Regions from separate parts of the Sphingobium salicis subsp. salicis genome, predicted to be linked through region 2. Evidence: riboswitches for the same ligand, from Rfam matches in the RefSeq annotation. Region 2 holds a riboswitch; each other region holds the start of a gene.

Region 1 (6,796 bases), 1.4 Mb from region 2:
CCGGTGCCCGATCGGCGCGCCCGGCCGCTGCTGGGCATGAAGGATATGGGCATGGACATGGGCGGCATGGATATGGGCCATGGCGGCGTGATCGACCTCAGCCAGCCGGCCAATGAAAGCATGTCCGGCCACAGCATGAAGATGCGCGACAAGTCGGTCGCGCCCAGCGTGAAAATGGGGCCGGGTGTCGCCACCCTGTCGCCGATGCCGGCCGATCGCACCGCCGACCGGCCGACGGGGCTGGAGCATGTCGACCATCGGGTGCTGACCTATGCCGATCTGCGGTCGCTGACGCCGAACACGGACCTGCGCACCCCGACCCGATCGCTCGACATCCACCTGACCGCGAACATGGAACGATATATGTGGTCGTTCGATGGGGTGAAGCTGTCGGAGGGGGCGGAGCCGATCGCCTTCCGTCATATGGAACGGGTGCGTGTGACGCTCATCAACGACACGATGATGCCCCATCCCATCCATCTGCACGGCCATTTCTTCGAACTGGTGACCGGCGAGGCGGCGCATAATCCGCGCAAGCATACGGTGAATGTGCTGCCGGGCGGCAAGGTCAGTTTCGACTTCACCGCCGATGCGCTGGGCGACTGGGCCTTCCACTGCCATATGCTGATGCACATGCATGCCGGGATGATGCGGGTCGTGACGGTGCGCCATGGGGAGGACGCGGCATGAAGCTGATCGCGCTCCTGCTGCTCGCCGCCGCTGCGCCGGTGCAGGCCCAGACCATGGACCATAGCCAGATGGACCATGGCGCGATGGGCCACAGTATGCCCACCACCGATGCTGCGATCCCACAGGGCACGGCCCCGCCGGTGCCGACCGATCATGCCGCCGACGCGCTCTATGACCCCGCTGCCATGGCCCGCGCCCGCGCGGCGATGATCGCGGAAGGGGGCGGCATGACCTATTCGCAATGGATGCTCGATCGGCTGGAACATCGCGCCGGCAAGGGCGCGGATGGCTATGCCTGGGAAGGCGAAGGCTGGATCGGCGGCGACATCAACCGCTTCGCGGTCAAGAGCGAAGGCGAGGGGACGGTCGGAGGATCGCTCGAACGGGCCGAACTGCAGGCGCTCTACAGCCGGGCGATCGACCCCTGGTTCAACCTGCAGGCGGGCGTGCGGCAGGATTTCGGCGAAGGGCCGGACCGCAGCTATGCGGTGATCGGCATCGATGGCCTGGCGCCCTACTGGTTCGAGGTCGGGGCCGAAGCCTTCCTGTCGACCAGGGGCGACGCCCATTTGCGGCTGGAGGCGAGCTATGACCAGCGCCTCACCCAGCGGCTGATCCTGCAGCCTGCCGCCGAGTTCAATCTGGCGGCGCAGGACGTGCCCGAACTGGGGATCGGCGCCGGCCCGTCCGATATCGAGCTGGGGCTGCGGCTGCGCTACGAAATTGCCCGCGAATTCGCCCCCTATGTCGGCGTGAACTGGGAACGCAAGCTGGGCGATACGGCGGATTATGCCCGTGCCGCCGGCGACAAGCCGTCGGCTACCAGCCTGGTGATCGGCCTGCGCGCCTGGTTCTGAGAGGCGCTTGCAGGCCGCCCGATATTCGATTATCGATCCCGCCGATCCCGCGCCGCACGGCATGGGATCATGATCGCGCCGGTGTCCCGAAAGGGGCTTAATAGGGAATGCGGTGCGGACGGGTGACCGTCCAAATCCGCAGCTGTCCCTGCAACTGTAAGCGGTGAGCGCGATGTACATGTGCGGACGGCAGAATGACCGATCCGCCAGCCACTGGGCCGGACGCTAAATCCTGCGAGGCCTGGGAAGGCCGTGCATCAAGCGATGACCCGTGAGCCAGGAGACCTGCCGGCGTCTGGTCGCTCTTGCCTTGGTCCAGGGGATGGCCGCGGCACGGTAACTTCCGTCTGAGCGACGAACGAGCGGCTGGGGCCGCTGCGACGACGCGCGTCGGTTGCCCTTGGGCGCCCGGCCGGCGCGTGTGTCGGACGTTCGCGCGCGTGCCGCTCGTGAAGGTTGCCCCCGCCCGTCGAACGCGGCGCCGGATGGGGGAATATATGAAGTCCAATATCGTTTCGCGGGCCGCTCTGGCCCTTTCGCTTGCCATCGCATCGCCGGCTTTCGCCGATGAAGGGGAAGGCGACAGCATCGTCGTCACCGGCACCAGCCTGGAAGAGACGCTGCCGCAGCAGCTGTCGCGCTATGGCCATGCCATCGAGATCGTCACCGACACGCAGATCCGCGATGCTGCCGCGATCGATACCGCCCGCGCGCTCGAAGCGGTGCCGGGCCTGTTCATCCGGTCGCAGTCCGGGCCGTTCAGCTATGTCGACATCGCGCTTCAGGGTTCGCGCACCAAGGATGTGCTGTGGACGATGGACGGCATTCGCCTGAACAACCGCCTCTATGGCGGCACGTCGCCCAATGACACCATGGCCGCCAGCATGATCGAGCGGATCGAGGTGCTGAAAGGCGGCGAAAGCCTGTTCTATGGCACCCAGGCGGCGGCCGGTGTCATCAATGTCGTCACCCGCGATTTCAGCGACGATCTGGGCGGCCAGGTCAATGCCAGCCTCGACAGCTTCGCCGGCACCAGCCTGGATGGCTATGTTCGCGGCGCGATCGGCCAGCATCGCTTCGTCGTCTGGGCCAATCGCAGCCAGTCGGACGGCTATCGCCCCTATGACGTGATGCAGCCCAGCGCGACCGATCGCGCGCGCGGCTATGATCTCTGGTCGGCGGGCATCAAATATCAATATGATATCGCGCCGGACCTGCGCCTCAACGCGCTCTACCAGCATACCAAGGCCGATCTCGACAATATCAGCGCGACCCGGACGAAGGAGAGCCGCAACGACCGCAACGAGGAAGTGGCCAGCCTGCGGCTCGACTATACCGGCGAGGATGGCGTGCAATTCTTCCTCAAAGGCTATTTCCACGACTGGAAGACTGCCTATGTCCAGATCCGCAATCCCGTGCCCGCCGGCCCGCCACAGGTCATCTACCCTGCCGGCACCTTCTGGGGCTATCAGGATTATGGTGGCAGCGCGGTGGTGCAGCTCAACATGCTGCGCGGCATCGACACGCTGATCGGCTATGATTTCCAGAGCTTCAACGGCCGCGACGACGTCCTGCTGATCGCGCCGACCGATGAACAGGTCCATGCCGGCATCTTCCAGCTGCGCACCAACGACGAATTGTCGAGCAAGGCGCGGATCGCGGCCGGCCTGCGCTACAACAAGGCGAAGGGATCGGAAAAGACGATCTGGAACGTCTCGGGTCGCTATGATGTCAGCGATGCGCTGTTCGTGGAGGCCAATGGCGGCACCTCCTTCGTGCTGCCCGACGCCTCGCAGCTTTATGGCAATGATCCCTGTTGCGAAGTCGGCAACCCGAACCTGAAGCCGGAGGAAAGCCTGAACCTCAACGCCGCGCTGGGCGGTGCGCTCGCCGGCGGGGCGATCCGCTGGAAGGCGACCTGGTTCAACCGGCGCATCACCGACCTGATCGACACCACCTATGATGATCCGGCCTTTCCGGAAGGCACCTATATCAACGTCAGCGACAAGGTGCGGGCCAGGGGCGCCGAACTGGAGCTGAACGCGAATTTGACCGGTGGCTGGGGCCTGTCGGCCAGCTACACCTGGTCGCGCGTCCGCAATCAGGGCAGTTCGGTGCAGCGCGATCGCAATCCGGAACAATATGGCCGCGCCGCGATCGTCTATGCGCCGGAAGCCAGCCGCTTCGGCGCCAATCTGTCGGCCAATTGGGTGGGCGATGTCTGGTCGACCGCATCGGGCTTTGGCCGGATGAACTATGGCAATTATGCTGTGGTCGATGCGGGCGCGCATCTGTGGCTGGATCAGGCGCGGCGCAACCGGTTCGGCATCAATGTCGAAAATCTGTTCGACCGCGATTACGCCTCCACCGGCTATCGCTCGGCGGTCAGCGATGCAGGAGTATTGGACGGCAGCAACAGCCGCTTCCTCTATTTCTACCGGGGCGTGCCGCGCACGCTGCGGGTCAGCTATGGCCTGAGCTTCTGACCATGATGCGGCCGGTCCTGCTGCTGCATCGCTGGCTGGGCATCCTCATCGGCGCCGTCATGACGCTGTGGTGCCTGTCCGGCTTCGTGATGCTCTATGTCGACTATCCGCGCCTGACACCGGCCGCGCAGCTTGGGGGGCTTACGCCCCTCAACCTGTCGGCTGAAAGGGCGGGGATATTGCCCGATGCCATGATGCTGTCCGTCGCGCGGATCGAGATGATGGCGGGGTGGCCCGTATTGCGGGTGACGCCCGCGCTCGATCCGACGCGCACCATTCCCCAGATGCGAGTATCCGCTGGCACCCATGACTGGGCGTCGGGGAAACCGGTCGAGCAGGTCGATCCGCAAAATATCCACAGGATCGCGACCGAGTTCGGCCAGAACAGCGCCATTGCCGGCCCGGTCGGGCAGGTCGCCCAGACGGAGATGGACCAGTGGACGGTCCAGACCTTCCGCCGCAATGCGCCGCTCTACCGCGTCGATTATGCCGATGCCGCCGGCACGCAGGCCTATGTCTCGGGCAGGAGCGGGGAAGTAGTGCAACTGACCACCCGCTTCCAGCGCTTCTGGGGCTGGCTCGGGGCGGTGCCGCATTGGCTCTATCCCACGATCCTGCGGCAGGATGGCGCGCTGTGGAGCCAGGTCGTCATCTGGACCTCGCTGATCGGCTGCTTCCTGACGATCACCGGCCTGTGGGTCGGCATCGCCCGGCTGCGCCGCCGCCGCGACGGCAGCATCGGATCGCCTTATCGCGGCCTGTGGTGGTGGCATCATATGGCCGGACTGTTCTTCGGCATCCTCACCTTGACCTGGGTGGCGAGCGGGCTGCTGTCGATGAACCCCTGGGGGCTGCTCGACAGCGAAGCGATGATGACGCAGCGCCAGCGGCTGAACGGCGACTTCGCCTGGGGCGACGTGCGCCGGGCGATCGCGGCGCTGCCCGCCCTGCCGACGGGTATCGTCCGGCTGGAGGTGGTGCCTGTTGCCGGTGCCATCCATCTGGTGGCGATCGATCGGGCGGGCAAGGCGCGGCGGTTCGACGCTGCTGGCCGTTTTGCCGCTTTGTCCGAAGCGGGGCTGCGCGCGGCGCTCCAGGATGGACCGCCGATCGGCTCGATCGTCCTGCTGGGCCAGGAGGATGCCTATTATTATGGTCACAAGGCCAGCGTCGCCCTGCCGGTGTGGCGCGTCATCCTGGCCGATGACCAGGCGACACGCCTTTATGTCGATCCGGCATCGGGCCGCCTGATCCGCGCCTTCGACCGCAATGGCCGGGCCTTCCGCTGGCTGCAGGACGGGCTGCACCGGCTCGACTTCCCGCTGCTGCGCACCCGTCCCTGGTGGGATCTGATCGTCCTGCCGCTGCTCGCCATGGTCACGCTCGTTTGCGGGACGGGGACATGGATGGGCCTTTCCAAGCTGCGGCGCGATCTGCGCCGCGTCCGCAATCGCCGTCGGCGCGCCCGCGCCCTACGGCCCCTGATCGGAGAAACCGCATGACTGCCACCCCTTTGCAGGCGTCGCTTCGGCGACGCAGCGTGCCGCTGATCGCGGCGCTCGTCCTCGCCAATCTGGCTGTCTGGGGCTGGGCCTTCGCCCTGTTCGGCGACCGGCCGGTGATGATGGGCACGGCCCTGCTCGCCTGGGGCCTGGGCCTGCGCCATGCGGTCGATGCCGATCATATCGCCGCGATCGACAATGTGACGCGCAAGCTGATGCAGGATGGGCAGCGGCCGCTGACCGTTGGCCTGTGGTTCGCGATCGGGCATAGCGCGATCGTGCTGATCGCCGCGCTGGGCCTCGCCTATGCGGTCAGTGCGCTCGCCGGGCTGGAGCGGTTCCGCGCCGCCGGCGGCGTGGTGGCGACGCTGATTTCCGCCACCTTCCTGTTTGCCATCGCGATCATGAATCTGGTGATCCTGCGCCAGGTCTGGGCGACCTTCCGCCGGGTGCAGGCGGGCGGCAGCTATGTCGAGGCGGATCTCGACATGCTGACCGGCGGGCGCGGGCCGTTGTCGCGCCTGTTCCGCCCGGTCTTCCGCCTCATTTCCCGTCCGTGGCAGATGGCGCCGCTCGGCTTCCTCTTTGGCCTGGGCTTCGATACAGCGACCGAAGTGGCGATATTGGGCCTGTCCGCCGCGCAGGCGAGCGACGGCTTTGCGCTCGGCCCGGTGCTGGTGCTGCCCCTGCTGTTCGCGGCGGGCATGGCGCTGGTCGATACGGTCGACGGCATGCTGATGATGGGCGCCTATCAATGGGCGTTCGTGAAGCCGCTGCGCAAGCTCTACTATAATATCGTCATCACCGCCCTGTCGGCGGCGGTGGCGATCGGCATCGGCACGATCGAGACGCTGGCGCTGCTCGGCGACAAGCTGGGGCTCTCCGGCGGCATCTGGGATGTTGCCGCCACGCTGGGCGAGCATTTCAATGATCTGGGCTTTGCGATCATCGGCCTGTTCATCGCCTGCTGGATCGCCAGCGCGCTCTTCTATCGCTGGAAGGGCTATGACGCGATCGAACTGGCGCCGGTGGGTGAGGCGCGCGCTTAGCCTGAACCGTTCGGGCTGAGCTTCGGTTTCGCCCAGCCCGAACGGCAGTCTTTACCCCTCGCGCGCGACCTGGAAGCCGGCGAAGGACTGGCTCACCGGCATCAGTTCCAGCGTGTTGATGTTGAGATGCGCGGGCTGGTTCGCGACCCAGAGCAGGGTGGCGGCGATGTCGTCCGCGGTCATCGGATTGGCATTGCCATAGAGGGTGTCGG
Region 2 (6,796 bases):
AGCCTTGTGCCGGGTGGCAGCAGCGCCTCCAGCCGTTCCAGCAGCGCCTGCGACAAACCGCCACCGATGAAGACCGCCTGCGGCATCAAGCCATCGGGCAACATGGCCGGCGCGCGACCGATCATCAGCTCCAGCCGATCCACGCCCAGCGCACGGGCATTGGCGCGGGCGCGATCCGCACGGGCCGGATCGGCCTCCACCGCGCAGGCGCGATTGGCGGGATGGGCCAGCAGCCATTCGATCGCGATCGATCCCGACCCCGCACCAATGTCCCACAGATAGTCCCCCGGCCGGGGCGCCAGCGCCGACAGGGTCAGGGCGCGCACCGGCGCCTTGGTGATCTGTCCGTCATGGTCGAACAGCGCGTCGGGACGACCGCTGGCGACGGTCAGGACGGGGCCGTCACCGGCGACCTCCAGCCCGACCGCCACGGGATGAACGATGTCGGCCGGTATCGTCGCCCCCGCCTCGATCGACCGGATCCGTTCGCGCGGGCCGCCGAGGCTTTCCAGCACATGCAGGCGCGACGCGCCAAATCCCCTGGCCGACAACCAGGCGCCAAGTCCCGCCACCGCCGCCCCGTCGCGCAGCAGCAGCAGCGCCCGCGCGCCCGACGCGAGGTGCGGACGCAACCGATCCAGCGGCGCGGCATGCAGGCCGAGGCACGCGACATCCTGTATCGCCCAGCCCAGCCGCGCCGCCGCCAGCCCGAAGGTGGAGGGCGCGGGATGCGCGCACCATTCATGCGCCTCCAGATGGCGCGCGATGCTGCTGCCCGCGCCGAACCAGAAGGGGTCGCCCGACGCCAGCACCACCACCGGCCGCCGACGATGCGCCAGCAGCCGCGCGATCCCGTCCGCGAAGGGCACTGGCCATTCGACCATCGGCGCGCTAATCCCGCCCAGCAGCGCGAGGTGCCGGGCCGGCCCCATGACCAGGTCCGCCGCCGCCAGTGCCGCGCGGCTTGCCGCAGACAGGCCGTCCATCCCGTCCTCGCCGATGCCGACGATCGTCAACCAGGGGGGAGAATTCATGTCATCCATGCCCAATATCCTGCTGCTGGGCGGCACGACGGAGGCAAGCGCGCTGGCGGCCTTGCTGGCGGCGCGCGGCATCCGCGCGACCTTCAGCTATGCCGGACGCACGGCCAGCCCGCGGGCACAACCCCTGCCCGTGCGGGTCGGCGGCTTTGGCGGGGTGGCGGGACTGGTCGCGCATCTGCGCGCGGAAGGCATCACCCATCTGGTCGACGCCACCCATCCCTTTGCCGCGACGATGAGCGCCCATGCGGTGGCGGCTGCGCATGGGGCGGGGATCGCCCATGCCGCACTGACCCGTGCGCCCTGGACGCCGGTCGCCGGCGATCGCTGGACCACGGTGCCGGACATGGCAGCGGCTGTGGCCGCGCTCGACGGCCCGCCTCAGCGGATCATGCTGGCCCTGGGGCGCATGCATGTGGAGGACTTCGCCGCCCAGCCCCAGCATCATTATCTGCTGCGCTTCGTGGATGCGCCGGACGCAGTGCCGCCCCTGCCCGATCATGCCCTGATCGTGGATCGCGGCCCGTTCACGGTGGCGAACGACACCAGCTTGCTGCGGGACCATCGCATCGACCTGATCGTCGCCAAGAATGCCGGTGGCACGGGCGCAGCCGCCAAGCTGAACGCCGCGCGCGCACTGGGCCTGCGCGTGCTGATGATCGACCGGCCGCCGCTGCCCGAGCGGCAGGAGTTCCACCGGCCCGAGGATGTGCTCGACTGGATCGCTCATCCCGCCGCCTCGTCGGGGATGCCGCGCGGCGTATAGAGGATCGGCCCGCGCGCCCGCTCGATGATGCGGGTCCGGCTCGACCCGACGATCACCATGGTGCGCATGTCCGCCATGTCCGCGCGTGCCTGCCCCAGCGGCACGATATGCAATGTCTCCTGCGCGGTGGTCACGGCGCGGGCGAAGAGGATCGGGCGCGCGTCGCCACAAAGCTCCCGCAACAGCGCCAGCGTGCGCACGAACCCTTCCGGCCGCGACGCCGACCGGGGATTGTAGAAGGCCATGGCGAAATCCGCCTCCACCGCCAGCCGCAGCCGCTTTTCGATCAGGGCCCAGGGCTTGAGATTGTCCGACAGGTTGATCGCACAGAAATCATGGCCGAGCGGCGCGCCCGCACGCGCCGCGGCGGCCAGCATCGCGGTGATGCCGGGCAGCACGCGAATGTCGATGTCGCGCCAGGGAGCGGGTCCGGCCTCCAGCGCCTCGAACAGGGCGGATGCCATGGCAAAGACGCCCGGATCGCCCGAGGAGACGACGACGACCCGCCGCCCCTGCGCCGCCAGCTCCAGCGCATGGGCCGCCCGATCCAGTTCCACCCGATTGTCCGAAGGATGCAACATCAGCCCCGCACGCGGCGCGACCCGCGCGACATAGGGGATATAGCCCACCACGTCGGTCGCGGCAGCCAGCGCGGCGTCGACCTCCGGCGTCACCAGCGCTTCGTCCCCCGGCCCGAGCCCCGCGATCGCGATCCAGCCCCCCTCTCCCGCGGCGAAATTCATGGCCGGCGCCCCTGGCCGTGGATCAGCAGGATCGAGAAATAGGGCGTCACCCTGTCAACATCGGCCAGCCGGGTCACGCGCTGTTCCGGCATGGCGGCATGTTCGACCAGCCATGCTTCATCACTGCGCCCGGCCGCCGCCACCGCGCGGCGCAGCTTGGCGAGGTGGCGGCCGATCTTCATCACCACCAGCGCGTCGGTATCGCGGATGCGGCGGACCAGTTCCTCTTCCGGCAGCGTCGCCATCGCCACGGTCAGCACATCGTCACCCCAGGTGATCGGCAGGCCGGTCGCATTCCAGGCACCCGACATGCCCATGATTCCGGGGACCACTTCAACCGGGACCAGACCCGCCAGCCGGCTGTGCAGATGCATGAAGGAGCCGTAGAAAAAGGGATCGCCCTCGCACAAGACGACCACATCCTCGCCCGCCTCCGCGATCGCCAGCAGCCGGCCGGTGCAATCGGCATAGAAGGCGGCAAGGCAGTCATTGTAGCGCGGATCGGTGAGCGGAATTTCGGTCGTCACCGGATATTCCATCGCCAGTTCGATCGCATCGTCCCGCAGCATGCCCTGCGCGATGCGGCGCGCCTGCCCCGGCCGACCGGCCTTGCGGAAATAGGCGACATGCCGTCCCCCCCGCACCAGCCGGTCCGCGCGCACGCTCAGCAAGTCCTGCGCGCCGGGGCCGAGGCCCACGCCATAGACGGTGCCGCTCATTCCGCGCGGCTCGCCAGCGCATTGATCGCCGCGACCGTGATTGCGCTGCCACCCAGCCGGCCGTCGACGACGCAGCAGGGCACGGGCTGCGCCGCCCACAGTGCCGCCTTGGATTCCGCCGCACCGACGAAGCCGACCGGGCAGCCGATGATCGCCGCGGGGCGCGGACAGGCCGGATCCTCCAGCATGTCGAGCAGGTGGAACAGCGCCGTGGGCGCATTGCCGATGGCAACCAGCGCCCCGGCAAGATGCGGCCGCCACAGTTCCAGCGCGGCGGCGGACCGGGTATTGCCCATCGCCCGCGCCATGTCCGGCACGGCGGTGTCGTGCAGGGTGCAGAGCACGGCATTGTCGGCGGGCAGGCGCGCACGCGTGACCCCTTCCGACACCATGCGCGCATCGCACAGCACCGGCGCCCCTGCGGCCAGGGCCTGCCGCGCCGCCGCTGCAAAGCTCGGCGAAAAGCGGATATGGGCCGCAAGGTCCACCATGCCTGCGGCATGGATCATGCGCACGGCGACCGGCTCCTCCTCGGCAGCAAAGCGCCCGAGGTCGGCTTCGGCGCGGATGGTGGCGAAGGACTGGCGATAGATCGCCGCGCCGTCCCTCTCATAATCATGGGGCATCAACAGGCTCCGAAATGGGCAAGAAGGTCGGTGGCGGTGAGGTCAGGACGGACGGGCGCCGATCCTGCGCGGGCATGGAAGGCAAGGTCGTAGCGCCCGTCCCGCCCCGTCAGCACGATGTCGGCCGGCATCGCACAGGCACAGCCCTTGGCGCAGCCGGAGACATGAAGGCGGCCCGCCACATGGGGGGCCAACTGGCGGGCGAGGTCGCGCGTCTCCACGCTCGCCTGCGGACAGGTAGGTGCGCCGGGGCAGGCCTCCACATGGATCAGCGGGTCGGCAGCGTCGGCGGACAGGCCAGGCAGTTGTCCTTCGGCCAGCAGCATGCGCCATGGGGTCAGCCGCATGGCCGGCGCGTCGAGAAGATGCCGCGCGTCGATCCGGCCGAAGGGAAGGCCATAGGCCAAGCCGCCATCCCATGCGCCGGGGACCAGTCGCGGGCGTGGCGACGCGGCCTCTGCCGTGCCCGTTGCCCAATCCGGCAGGGGCGCATCATGCCGGGCCATGCGCCCCGCGCGCGCGCCGTCGCTCTCCACGAACCATCGGGCGAGCGCGAGCAGCGCATCCACTTCGCCGCCGCTATCCACCGGCACGCCTTGTGCCCGCCCCTCCGCACGTAAGATCAGGCCGCCATCGCGCGCCCGCTCGATGCGAAAATCCCCCGCTTCGCCGGACATGAGCGGCGCGGCGCCGGCATCGATGACGAAGCCCATCTTGCCCGGCAAATCCGGCAGTTCGTTCAGGCGATCGAGCAGCTGGCTGGCGATGCGATGGCTGTCGTCGCCTTCGCGCCAGTCCGGCGCGATCATCAGCATCCGCGCGCCCTCGCGCCGGGCATCGCCGTCCACCAGGCCCAGGTCGAGCAGCCGGTCGAGCAAGGGGCGCCAGCTTTCGTCGCGCACACCGCGGATCTGGAGGTTCGCGCGCCGGGTCATGTCGATCAGGCCATTGCCATGGGCGATCGCCGCTTCGCCCAGCCCGGCCATATCGTCGGCCGAAAGACGGCCGAGGCGCGGCTTCACGCGCACGATCAGCCCGTCGCCCGCCGCCATCGGGCGCCAGGCATCGGGACACCAGCCCCGAACGGCCGGCCCGTGGGCCCCCGCATGGTTCGCGGTCGCCCTATCCCTGCCCGCGCCGGTCTGGCTCACAGGCACATCCTCCGCGCGCCGGGACGCAACCAGGCGGGGCTTGCCGGCATCGCCGGTCGGCGCGAGGCGGCAGGCAGGCGCGACAGGCGCCCGACACCACGCGGCCGTGCAGCCCCAGCCACACGCTTCGCCGCCCAGACGGAAGAGAGACCGTGCCATGACCAATCCCTGGGTCAGGACAAGAGCGACCGAAACGCCGGCAGGTCTCCTGGCTCGCGGGTCGTTGCGGGATGCACGCCTTCCCGGACGCTCTGTCCAGTGGCTGCCCTCATGGGCTCGTGCATCGCGCTATCCGCTTACAGTTGCAGGGACAGCCACGGAATAAGGGGCCAGGCCCCCGCACCGCATTCCCGATTAAGTTCCTTGCGGAACACCGGCGTCAGTTATGCAATGCACCAACATGAACCGGCGCATCGATGATGCCCTAATCGAAACATCAGGCTTAGCCAAGACGCGGAATATGGACCGGCAGGACCGCCCGGACGCATATCCGCCCCGGCTCAGGACGAGTAGAGCGCCGAATAGAAAGCCCGTACGCCAATATTCGTTTAATTCTCGAAATTTTTTCCAGATCGATCTTAAATTTCGACGCTTCCTCTACATCGCTTGTCATAGACCATACAATCAAGCCTAATGGATGCCAAATCTTGGCATTTTCTCAATCGCTTGCGCAAGAACATCAATTGGCCAATAACCATATTTCTCGCCAATCGATCGAGGCGCATGCCATTGAATAACATCTCAAATTTCTAGATCGATACCAGCACGTCGAGCCAAGGTCTTGAACAGATGACTCCAAGCGTGATTGGGCTGAAGATGTGGATCATCAACACCAAGATCACGCACCCATCTCGCCAGCCGTTCTCCAACTTTCTTGTGATACGGATTTGCGGCACAACCTCCTCTTCCAAGCGAGCGATTATAAAAAACCGGTCCATCTCCATGGGCACGCGCCATTTCCACCACACCTTGGCCGATCAGATCGGCATGCAACGGCACCAATCCCGCCGATCCTGACTTTGTCGATCCCGCCTCTGGCGTGATGTGAATAAGCCCCCCCTCGCGTTGTATGAAGTCACACCCTCGAAGCTGCGCAATTTCGCCCACGCGCGCCCCTGTATAAGCGTATAGGAACGGAACCCAACGTCGCGCACGCCGGTGAGCTTCAGAGACACCCCCATGATCTCCGCCGAGTGCTGCCCGCAGGATCGTTCTTGCCTCAACGTCCGTGAATCCTCGCTCACGCAAACGTGCGGGCTTCGCCACCCGCACCGAAATGCCGGTCACGGGGTTCGTTGATATCTTCCGGTTTTCCGTAGCCCACCCAAACACAACCTTGAGGCCAGCGAGATAGACCTCCCGCACGCTGCGGCCGGAGATGCCAGATCGAAGTAGCTCTTCCTTCCAACGAACGATATCATCCGCCGACACCTTCGCCGCATCATCATGGCCGACCCATCTCTTGAAATGAGCGAATACAGGCCTCCAGCGCTTGATCGTCGAAGCAGCAGGTTTCCGTTCGCGCAGATAGCCGTTGATGATCGCCTCGAATGGCACCTTTTTGGGTGCTGGCGCTGGATCGATCAGACGCGCCTGAGAGATCATTACCGGCTTCGACGGTGGCGCATCATCTTCGTCAAGCCGCCCCTCACGCGCAGCCTCGATCCGAGACTGAAACCTGACGATCACCGAAGCTGCCCGACGATTAGCCTCTGATCGAGACACTCGTCCCAGTCGTCGAGTGAGATTGG
Region 3 (6,796 bases), 270 kb from region 2:
CACCTTCGGCATCGGCAGGCGGGTCAGAAACTGGATGGCAAGGACCAGCCCCTTCATGGGCGCAGGCCCGTGATGCGGGCGAGCGGCGGCTCCCCGGTCCAGCGTTCCAGCGACAGCAAGGCGGCATAGGGCAGGCCGAAGCTCCAGCTCTGCTGCACGCTGAACCCGCACAGATGGGCCAGCGCCGCGCGCATCGCCCCGCCATGGGTCAGCACCAATGTGGGCACGCGCGGCAGATCCTCGACCGCATCGGCGATCCGCCCCAGCAATGCCGTCCATCCCTCGCTGCCCGGCGGCGCGAAGCCATCCGGATCCTGCCAGAAACGGGCGAGCGCCTCGGGATCGACATCGGCCGGGGCCAGACCATCCCAGATGCCGAAATCCAGTTCCCGCCAGCGCGGATCGACCCATACCGGCAAGCCGGCGCGCTCGCCGATCGCCGTCGCCGCCTGCCGGGCGCGCTGCAGGTCGGACGTTACGATCATCTCGATCTCCAGCCCCTCCGCCTGCGCCAGGCAGGCGTCGATGCCCGCGCGCGTCGGCACGCTGTCGGTCCGCCCCAGCAACAGGCCCGGCGTCTCGGGCGCGCCATGCCGCAGCAGATGGAGCGGCATGCCCATCATGTCGCGGTCGACACCGCCGCCTCGGCAAAGGTCGCCATGCCGCTATGCGCGGCTACGGCCGCACGGACGATATTGGCCGCCACCGCCGCGCCGCTGCCTTCGCCCAATCGCATGTCGAGGCGCAGCAGCGGTTCAAGGCCCATCCGCTCCAGCAGCAGGCCGTGGCCCGGCTCGGCCGAGCAATGACCGGCCAGGCAATGGTCGGCAAAGGCCGGCACCTGCGCCACCAGCGGCGCGATCGCGGCGCAACTGATGAAACCGTCGAGCAGCACCGGCACGCCCAGCTGGCGGGCGCGCAGCACCGCGCCGGCAATCGCCGCCAGTTCGCGCCCGCCCAGCCGGCGCAGTGTTTCAAAAGCGCTGTCCGGCGCATCGGCATGGAAGGCGAGCGCGCGATCGATCGTCGCGATCTTGCGCGCAATCCCCTCGCCATCGACGCCCGTACCGGGACCAACCCAGTCACTGACCTTTCCGCCGAAGCTGCGGGCGCTCAGGGCTGCGGCGGCGGTCGAATTACCGATCCCCATCTCGCCCACGACCAGCAGGTCCAGATCCTCTTCGGCCGCCGCCGCGCCGATCGACAGCGCGGTCAGGCACTCCTCGTCGGTCATGGCGGGCGCGACGGTGAAGTCCGCCGTTGGCCGGTCCAGATCGATCGATCGCACCGCCAGTTCCAGCCCGGCGACACCGGCCAGGGCATTGATCGCCGCGCCGCCGGCGGCGAAATTGGCGACCATCTGCGCGGTCACGGCGGCGGGATAGGCGCTGACGCCGTGGACGGTGAAGCCATGATTGCCGGCAAAGATCGCGGCACGCGCCCGCTTCAGGCGCGGCACCGCGCGCCCCTGCCAGCTTGCCATGAAGATCGCGACATCCTCCAGCCGGCCGAGCGCCCCCAATGGCTTGGTCAGTTCGGCCTGCCGCGCGCGTGCTGCCGCGCTCGCCAGTTCCTCGGCCGGCGGCAGGTTGGCCAGGGCATTTTCGAAATCGGTGATCGAGGCGAAGCTCATTCGACGACAAATCCTTCCGGCGGGGTACGGGTGATGAAATGGCCCTTCACGCCTTCGGGCCATTCGCGAAAGGCGACGCGGCCATGCTCGCTGGCGGCATAGGCAATGGCGTAATCGAGGATCGCGCGTGCCGCATCGGCATCCGGGGTGAACCGCCCCATGACATAGCCGACCTTGCCCGGCGCGCGCAGATGGACGGTGCAATGATCCTGGCAGGCGAACAGGCAGGGCATGTCCTGCACCGCGACGGTGGCATAGCGCGGGTCGGAGGCCTGCACGCTGCGCAGCGCCTCCGCCAGCCGTGCCCCGCCACGCACGCCCTCCTCATCCTCCCGCGCTTCGGCCGAATGACGGCAGGTATTGCAGGCGACGATGGCGGGGCCGGGTTCGACGGGACGCAGCATCAGAAGCGCCCCCGGAAGCCGGCATAGATGCTGCGGCCGAGCGTGCCATAGCGATAGGCCGTCATGTAGTTCTCGTCGAAGAGATTCTCGACGCGGGCGAACAGGCGCAACGCCGGGGTGAACGCATATTCGGCGCGCAGGTCGACCAGTGTATAATCGTCCAGCCGGGTGGTGTTGGCCGCATTGTCATAGCTGTGGCCGGACCAGCGCACCGCCGCGCCGGTGGTGAGGCCGAAGGGCCAGGCATAGCTGATCGAACCATTGGCGCTGTTCCGCGGCCGACGCGGCAGCCAATTGCCTTCGTTCGCGGTGCCGTCCGAACGATCCTCCGCCACGGTCCAGCTATAATTGCCGTCGATCGTCAGCCCCTTGACCGGCTCGACCGCTGCCTGCGCCTCTATGCCATGCGCCTTGGCGCGCGCGACATTGAGATAATAGCCATAACGGCGGGTGGTGGTGCCGGGCGTGAAGCAGAGCGGATCGGTCGAACTGGAGGAACAGCTATTATAGATGATCTGGTCGGTCGTGGTCCGATCAAACCAGGTCGCACCCAGTCGCAGTTTCTCGCCAAAGAAACGCTGCTCCGCGCCCGCTTCCCAGCCATGGGCGCGTTCGGGATCGAGCGCCTGATTCCCATATTCGGAAAAGAGCTGATAGAGGGTCGGCGCCTTGAACCCCTCGCCATAGCTGGCGCGCAGCACCGTCCCGGTCGGCAGCGCCCAGACGCCACCAGCGGAAAAAAGGGTCCGACCGCCATAGCGGTTATGATCGTCATAGCGCAGCCCGCCGGTCAGGGTCAGGCCCGTAATCGGCTGGGCATTGAGCTGGCCATAGACGCTGGTGATCTCCGCCTTGCCGCGGGCCGGATCGGGAATCGGCACCGAAAGCGACGCCGAAGGTGACACGCTGCGGAAGCGGCTATTCTCATTCTCCACCCCGAACAGCGCGGTCCAGCCATCGGCGATCGCGAAGCTGCCCTGATATTCCAGCCGCTGGTTGCGCCCCGCCGCGTCGAACGTCTGCTTGCGCTGGTTGCGCGGATCATAATTGTCGCGATCGGTGTCGGTATAGCCATAGCCGAAACGGTTGCGGAAGCGGCCGTCGAGCAGTGCGACGTTAAGGCCGGCATAGCCGACAAATTCGCGATTGGTGCCATAGGCGGGGCTTTCCGCGCTGGTCGCGTCGAAATCGACATGGCCATCGGAATAATAGCCGCGCAGGTCCGCGCTGATCCCGTCCGCCAGCGCAACCTCGACCCGGCCGGTGACGCTGCGGTTGGTATAGCCGTCCTTCTCCTTGCCGCCAAAGGCCGGGCTGATCGCGGAAATACCCTCGGTGGTGAAACTCTGGCCGCCGATCCGCCAGCTGACCGGGCCGGTCTTGCCGCCCAGCGCCGCGCGGGCACTGACGGTGTCGCGCGATCCCGCCTCGACATCGAAACTCCCCTCCAGCGCCTTTTCGGGCATGGCGGTGACGACATTGACGACGCCGCCGATCGCCTGGCTGCCCCACAGGGTCGACTGGGGGCCGCGCAGCACTTCGATCCGCGAGGCATCGCCGACCAGCAGATTGGCGAAATTATAGCCGCCGCCGGCCGACGAGGGATCATTGAGCTTCACCCCGTCGATCACCACCACGGTCTGGTCGGATTCCGCGCCGCGGATGCGCAGCGACGTCGCCGTGCCATAGCCGCCATTGCGCGAGATGCTGACGCCGGGCGTGCGCAGCAGCAATTCGGTGACGCCCAGATCCTGGGCCCGGTCGATCGCTGCCTTGTCGAGCACGGTGACGGAGGCCGGCACCTGATCCACCGGCGTGGCGAGGCGGGTCGCGGTGACGAGGATAGAGGATGCCCCGGCATCGGCCGCGGCATCGGGCGGCGGCGCCTGCTGCGCCTCTTCGGCGAAAGCGGTGGTGGAGAGAAGGAAAGTACAGAAAGTCAGATACTTGAACACATAAGCCCCCGGACGAGGGACCGCATCCCAGGGACGATATCGGTGCCCGGCCGGGCGCGACATGGTCCCCGCACCTATGCGGTCCACCTGTCGCCACGCGGGTTCACCCCCGTCCGCTCGGCACACCCTGTCCGCGCGAAGGACGACCGCGATGGGCAGGTCTCCTGGCTCGCGGGTCATCGCTGATTCATGCCGCCTTCTCAGAACCTTGCGGTCCCAATGGCATGTGGCACAAAAGCTCGCCGCTCACAGTTGCAGGGGCAGCCGGGGTCTTGAACCCCATTCCCTTTTCATCCCCGCTGCCGGGGAACCTGTCGCAGTCCGGGCGATAGGCGAGCCCGACTGGAGCGTCAATCTTCCTTGCCTGGCGGAGCGCGCGGGCTAAGGGAGATGGCCATGCGGATTTTTGCGCCCATCGGCCCCGGCAAGGGGATGATCGCCCTGATGATCGCCCTGGTCGGTGGCGCCACATTATGGGCGGCTACCGCGCGCCAGCCTGCCAGTGCCAGCAAACGTCCGCAACGGATCGTGTCGCTCAACCTGTGCGCCGACCAATTGCTGGTCGCGCTGGCCGATCGCGACCAGATTGCCGGCCTGACCCATAATGCCGGCGATCGGCAGATGTCGGCGGTGGCGGCCGTAACGAAGGGCCTGCCCATCCTCGACGGATCGGCCGAGCAGATTTTGGCGACCAATCCAGACTTGGTGATCGGCATGCCGGCACGGCGCAATCCGGCGATCGCGATCCTCAAGGCCCAGCATTATCCCGCCGTCGATCTCAAGAGCGCGGACAGCTATGCCGATATCATCGCGTCGATCCGCACCGTGGCGCAGGCGACTGGCCATGCCGACCGCGGCGAAGCGATGATCGCGCGGATGGACCGGGAGCTTGCCGCCCTGCCCCGCGCGCCGAAGCCCAAAGTCGCGGCCTATTATCAGCGGCGCGGCTACATGACCGGCACCGGCACGCTGGTCGACGGCCTGATGACGCGGGCGGGCCTGCGCAACCTGGCCGCCGACTTGGGCAAGCCGGCGATCGCGCAGGTCAGCCTGGAGGAGATGGTCGCGGCACGGCCAGACTATCTGATCGTCGAGAGCGCCACCGACCGCGTCACCGACCAGGGCACCGAAATGCTCCATCATCCCGTGCTACGCGACATAGCGCGCATCAGCCTGCCCCAGGCCTGGACCGTGTGCGGCGGACCGGCCTATGTACAGGCGGCACGCGCCCTCTCCCAGGCCGTCAGCGCCCGCTGAAGCTGGGCCGGCTCAGCCCTCGATGAAGTTGGCGGCTACCTCGGCCGGCACCCGCATCAGCCGGCCGCTTTCCTTGTCGATCATCGCCCAGGTGGATTTGGCAGACACCTTCACCTTGCCGTCCGGTCCGGTGAACTCGATCAGCCGGTCGAACCGCGCGCCGCGCGGTCCTTCCGGAATCCAGGTGCGGCCCGACACGACATCGCCCTCGGTCACGTTGCCGCGATAATCGACCTCATGCCGGGTCACGACCCAGATATAGGCATCGACATGGGCCGGGTCGGCATCGGTCATCCAATGTTCGACCGACAATTGCTCCATCCACTGCACCCACACCGCATTGTTCACATGGCCCAGCACATCGATATCCTCGGGCCGCGCGGTGAATTGCTTGGTGAAGCTCGACGCCATCAGCCTTCCACTCCCAGCTGCCACAGGATGAACGCAAATTCCTCGGCGGTCTCGTGCAGGCTCTCGAACCGCCCGGACTTGCCACCATGTCCCGCGCCCATATTGGTCTTGAGCAGCAGGATATTGCTGTCGGTCTTGGTGGCGCGCAGCTTCGCCACCCACTTCGCCGGCTCCCAATAGGTGACGCGCGGGTCGTTGAGGCCAGCGGTCACCATCAGCGGCGGATAATGTTGCGCGCGGACATGGGTGTAGGGATCATAGGACTGGATGGTGCGGAATGCGGCCTCATCCTCGATCGGATTGCCCCATTCGGGCCATTCGCCCGGCGTCAGTGGCAGCGTCTCATCCAGCATGGTGTTGAGCACATCGACGAACGGCACATGCGCCACCACCGCGCCCCACAGGTCGGGATCGGAGTTGATGACCGCGCCCATCAGCTCGCCGCCGGCCGATCCGCCCGAAATGCTGATCCTGCCCTTGGCCGAATAGCCAAGATCGATCAGCCCCTTCGCGACATCGACGAAATCGGTGAAGGTGTTGGTGCGCTTGTCGAGCTTGCCGTCCAGATACCATTGCTGGCCCATATCGTCGCCGCCGCGAATATGGGCGATGGCAAAGGCAAAGCCGCGATCCAGCAGCGACAGGCGGCTGGTCGAAAAGCCCGGCTCCATCGCCAGACCGTAGGCGCCATAGCCATAAAGGTGCAGCGGCGCGCTGCCATCGCGGGGGAAGTCGGCGGGATAGACGATCGACACCGGAATCTGCGTGCCGTCGCGCGCCGGGATCATCAGCCTCTCGGTGGCGTAGCGGCTGGCGTCATAGCCCGAGGGAATTTCCTGGACCTTGAGTATCTCCAACTCACCCGTTGCCAGATGATAATCATAGATGGTGTCGGGCGTGACCATCGATTCATAGCCGATGCGCAGCTTCGTCACCTCATATTCGGGATTGTCGTCGAGACTCGCCGAATAGCTGGCTTCCGGGAACGGAATGCGCTTTGCCGCATGGGTCGCATAATCGCGCAGCTCGATCTGGTCGAGCCCGTCCTGCCGTCCTTCAGTGACGTAGAAGGTCTTGAACAGGGTGAAGTCGGTCAGGTAGAAATGGGCGTCGGCGCCGATCACTTCGTCCCACTG

What was found. Region 2 has a riboswitch for cobalamin ahead of VHN57_RS23735 (cobalamin biosynthesis protein CobG). Riboswitches for the same ligand answer to the same signal wherever they lie in the genome.
Region 1: another riboswitch for cobalamin. It lies ahead of VHN57_RS16630 (TonB-dependent receptor plug domain-containing protein); the one in region 2 lies ahead of VHN57_RS23735 (cobalamin biosynthesis protein CobG).
Region 3: another riboswitch for cobalamin. It lies ahead of VHN57_RS22365 (TonB-dependent receptor plug domain-containing protein); the one in region 2 lies ahead of VHN57_RS23735 (cobalamin biosynthesis protein CobG).

The regions. Positions count from the first base shown of each region.
Region 1 is NZ_JAYRCS010000001.1:3,465,311-3,472,106, reverse strand. Features, by position in the region: gene VHN57_RS16640 (copper resistance system multicopper oxidase) at 1-690, shown strand, start outside; gene VHN57_RS16635 (copper resistance protein B) at 687-1,547, shown strand; cobalamin riboswitch at 1,610-1,854, shown strand; gene VHN57_RS16630 (TonB-dependent receptor plug domain-containing protein) at 2,045-4,033, shown strand; gene VHN57_RS16625 (peptidase) at 4,036-5,535, shown strand; gene VHN57_RS16620 (HoxN/HupN/NixA family nickel/cobalt transporter) at 5,532-6,584, shown strand; gene VHN57_RS16615 (SDR family NAD(P)-dependent oxidoreductase) at 6,636-6,796, opposite strand, start outside.
Region 2 is NZ_JAYRCS010000001.1:4,911,297-4,918,092, reverse strand. Features, by position in the region: gene cbiE (precorrin-6y C5,15-methyltransferase (decarboxylating) subunit CbiE) at 1-1,043, opposite strand, end outside; gene VHN57_RS23755 (cobalt-precorrin-6A reductase) at 1,042-1,806, shown strand; gene cobJ (precorrin-3B C(17)-methyltransferase) at 1,767-2,549, opposite strand; gene cobI (precorrin-2 C(20)-methyltransferase) at 2,546-3,268, opposite strand; gene VHN57_RS23740 (precorrin-8X methylmutase) at 3,265-3,894, opposite strand; gene VHN57_RS23735 (cobalamin biosynthesis protein CobG) at 3,894-4,946, opposite strand; cobalamin riboswitch at 5,227-5,438, opposite strand; gene VHN57_RS23730 (DUF6538 domain-containing protein) at 5,787-6,796, opposite strand, start outside.
Region 3 is NZ_JAYRCS010000001.1:4,641,135-4,647,930, reverse strand. Features, by position in the region: gene VHN57_RS22385 (adenosylcobinamide-GDP ribazoletransferase) at 1-57, opposite strand, end outside; gene VHN57_RS22380 (histidine phosphatase family protein) at 54-623, opposite strand; gene cobT (nicotinate-nucleotide--dimethylbenzimidazole phosphoribosyltransferase) at 620-1,633, opposite strand; gene VHN57_RS22370 (DUF1636 domain-containing protein) at 1,630-2,037, opposite strand; gene VHN57_RS22365 (TonB-dependent receptor plug domain-containing protein) at 2,037-3,992, opposite strand; cobalamin riboswitch at 4,130-4,322, opposite strand; gene VHN57_RS22360 (ABC transporter substrate-binding protein) at 4,389-5,249, shown strand; gene VHN57_RS22355 (acyl-CoA thioesterase) at 5,262-5,660, opposite strand; gene VHN57_RS22350 (S9 family peptidase) at 5,660-6,796, opposite strand, start outside.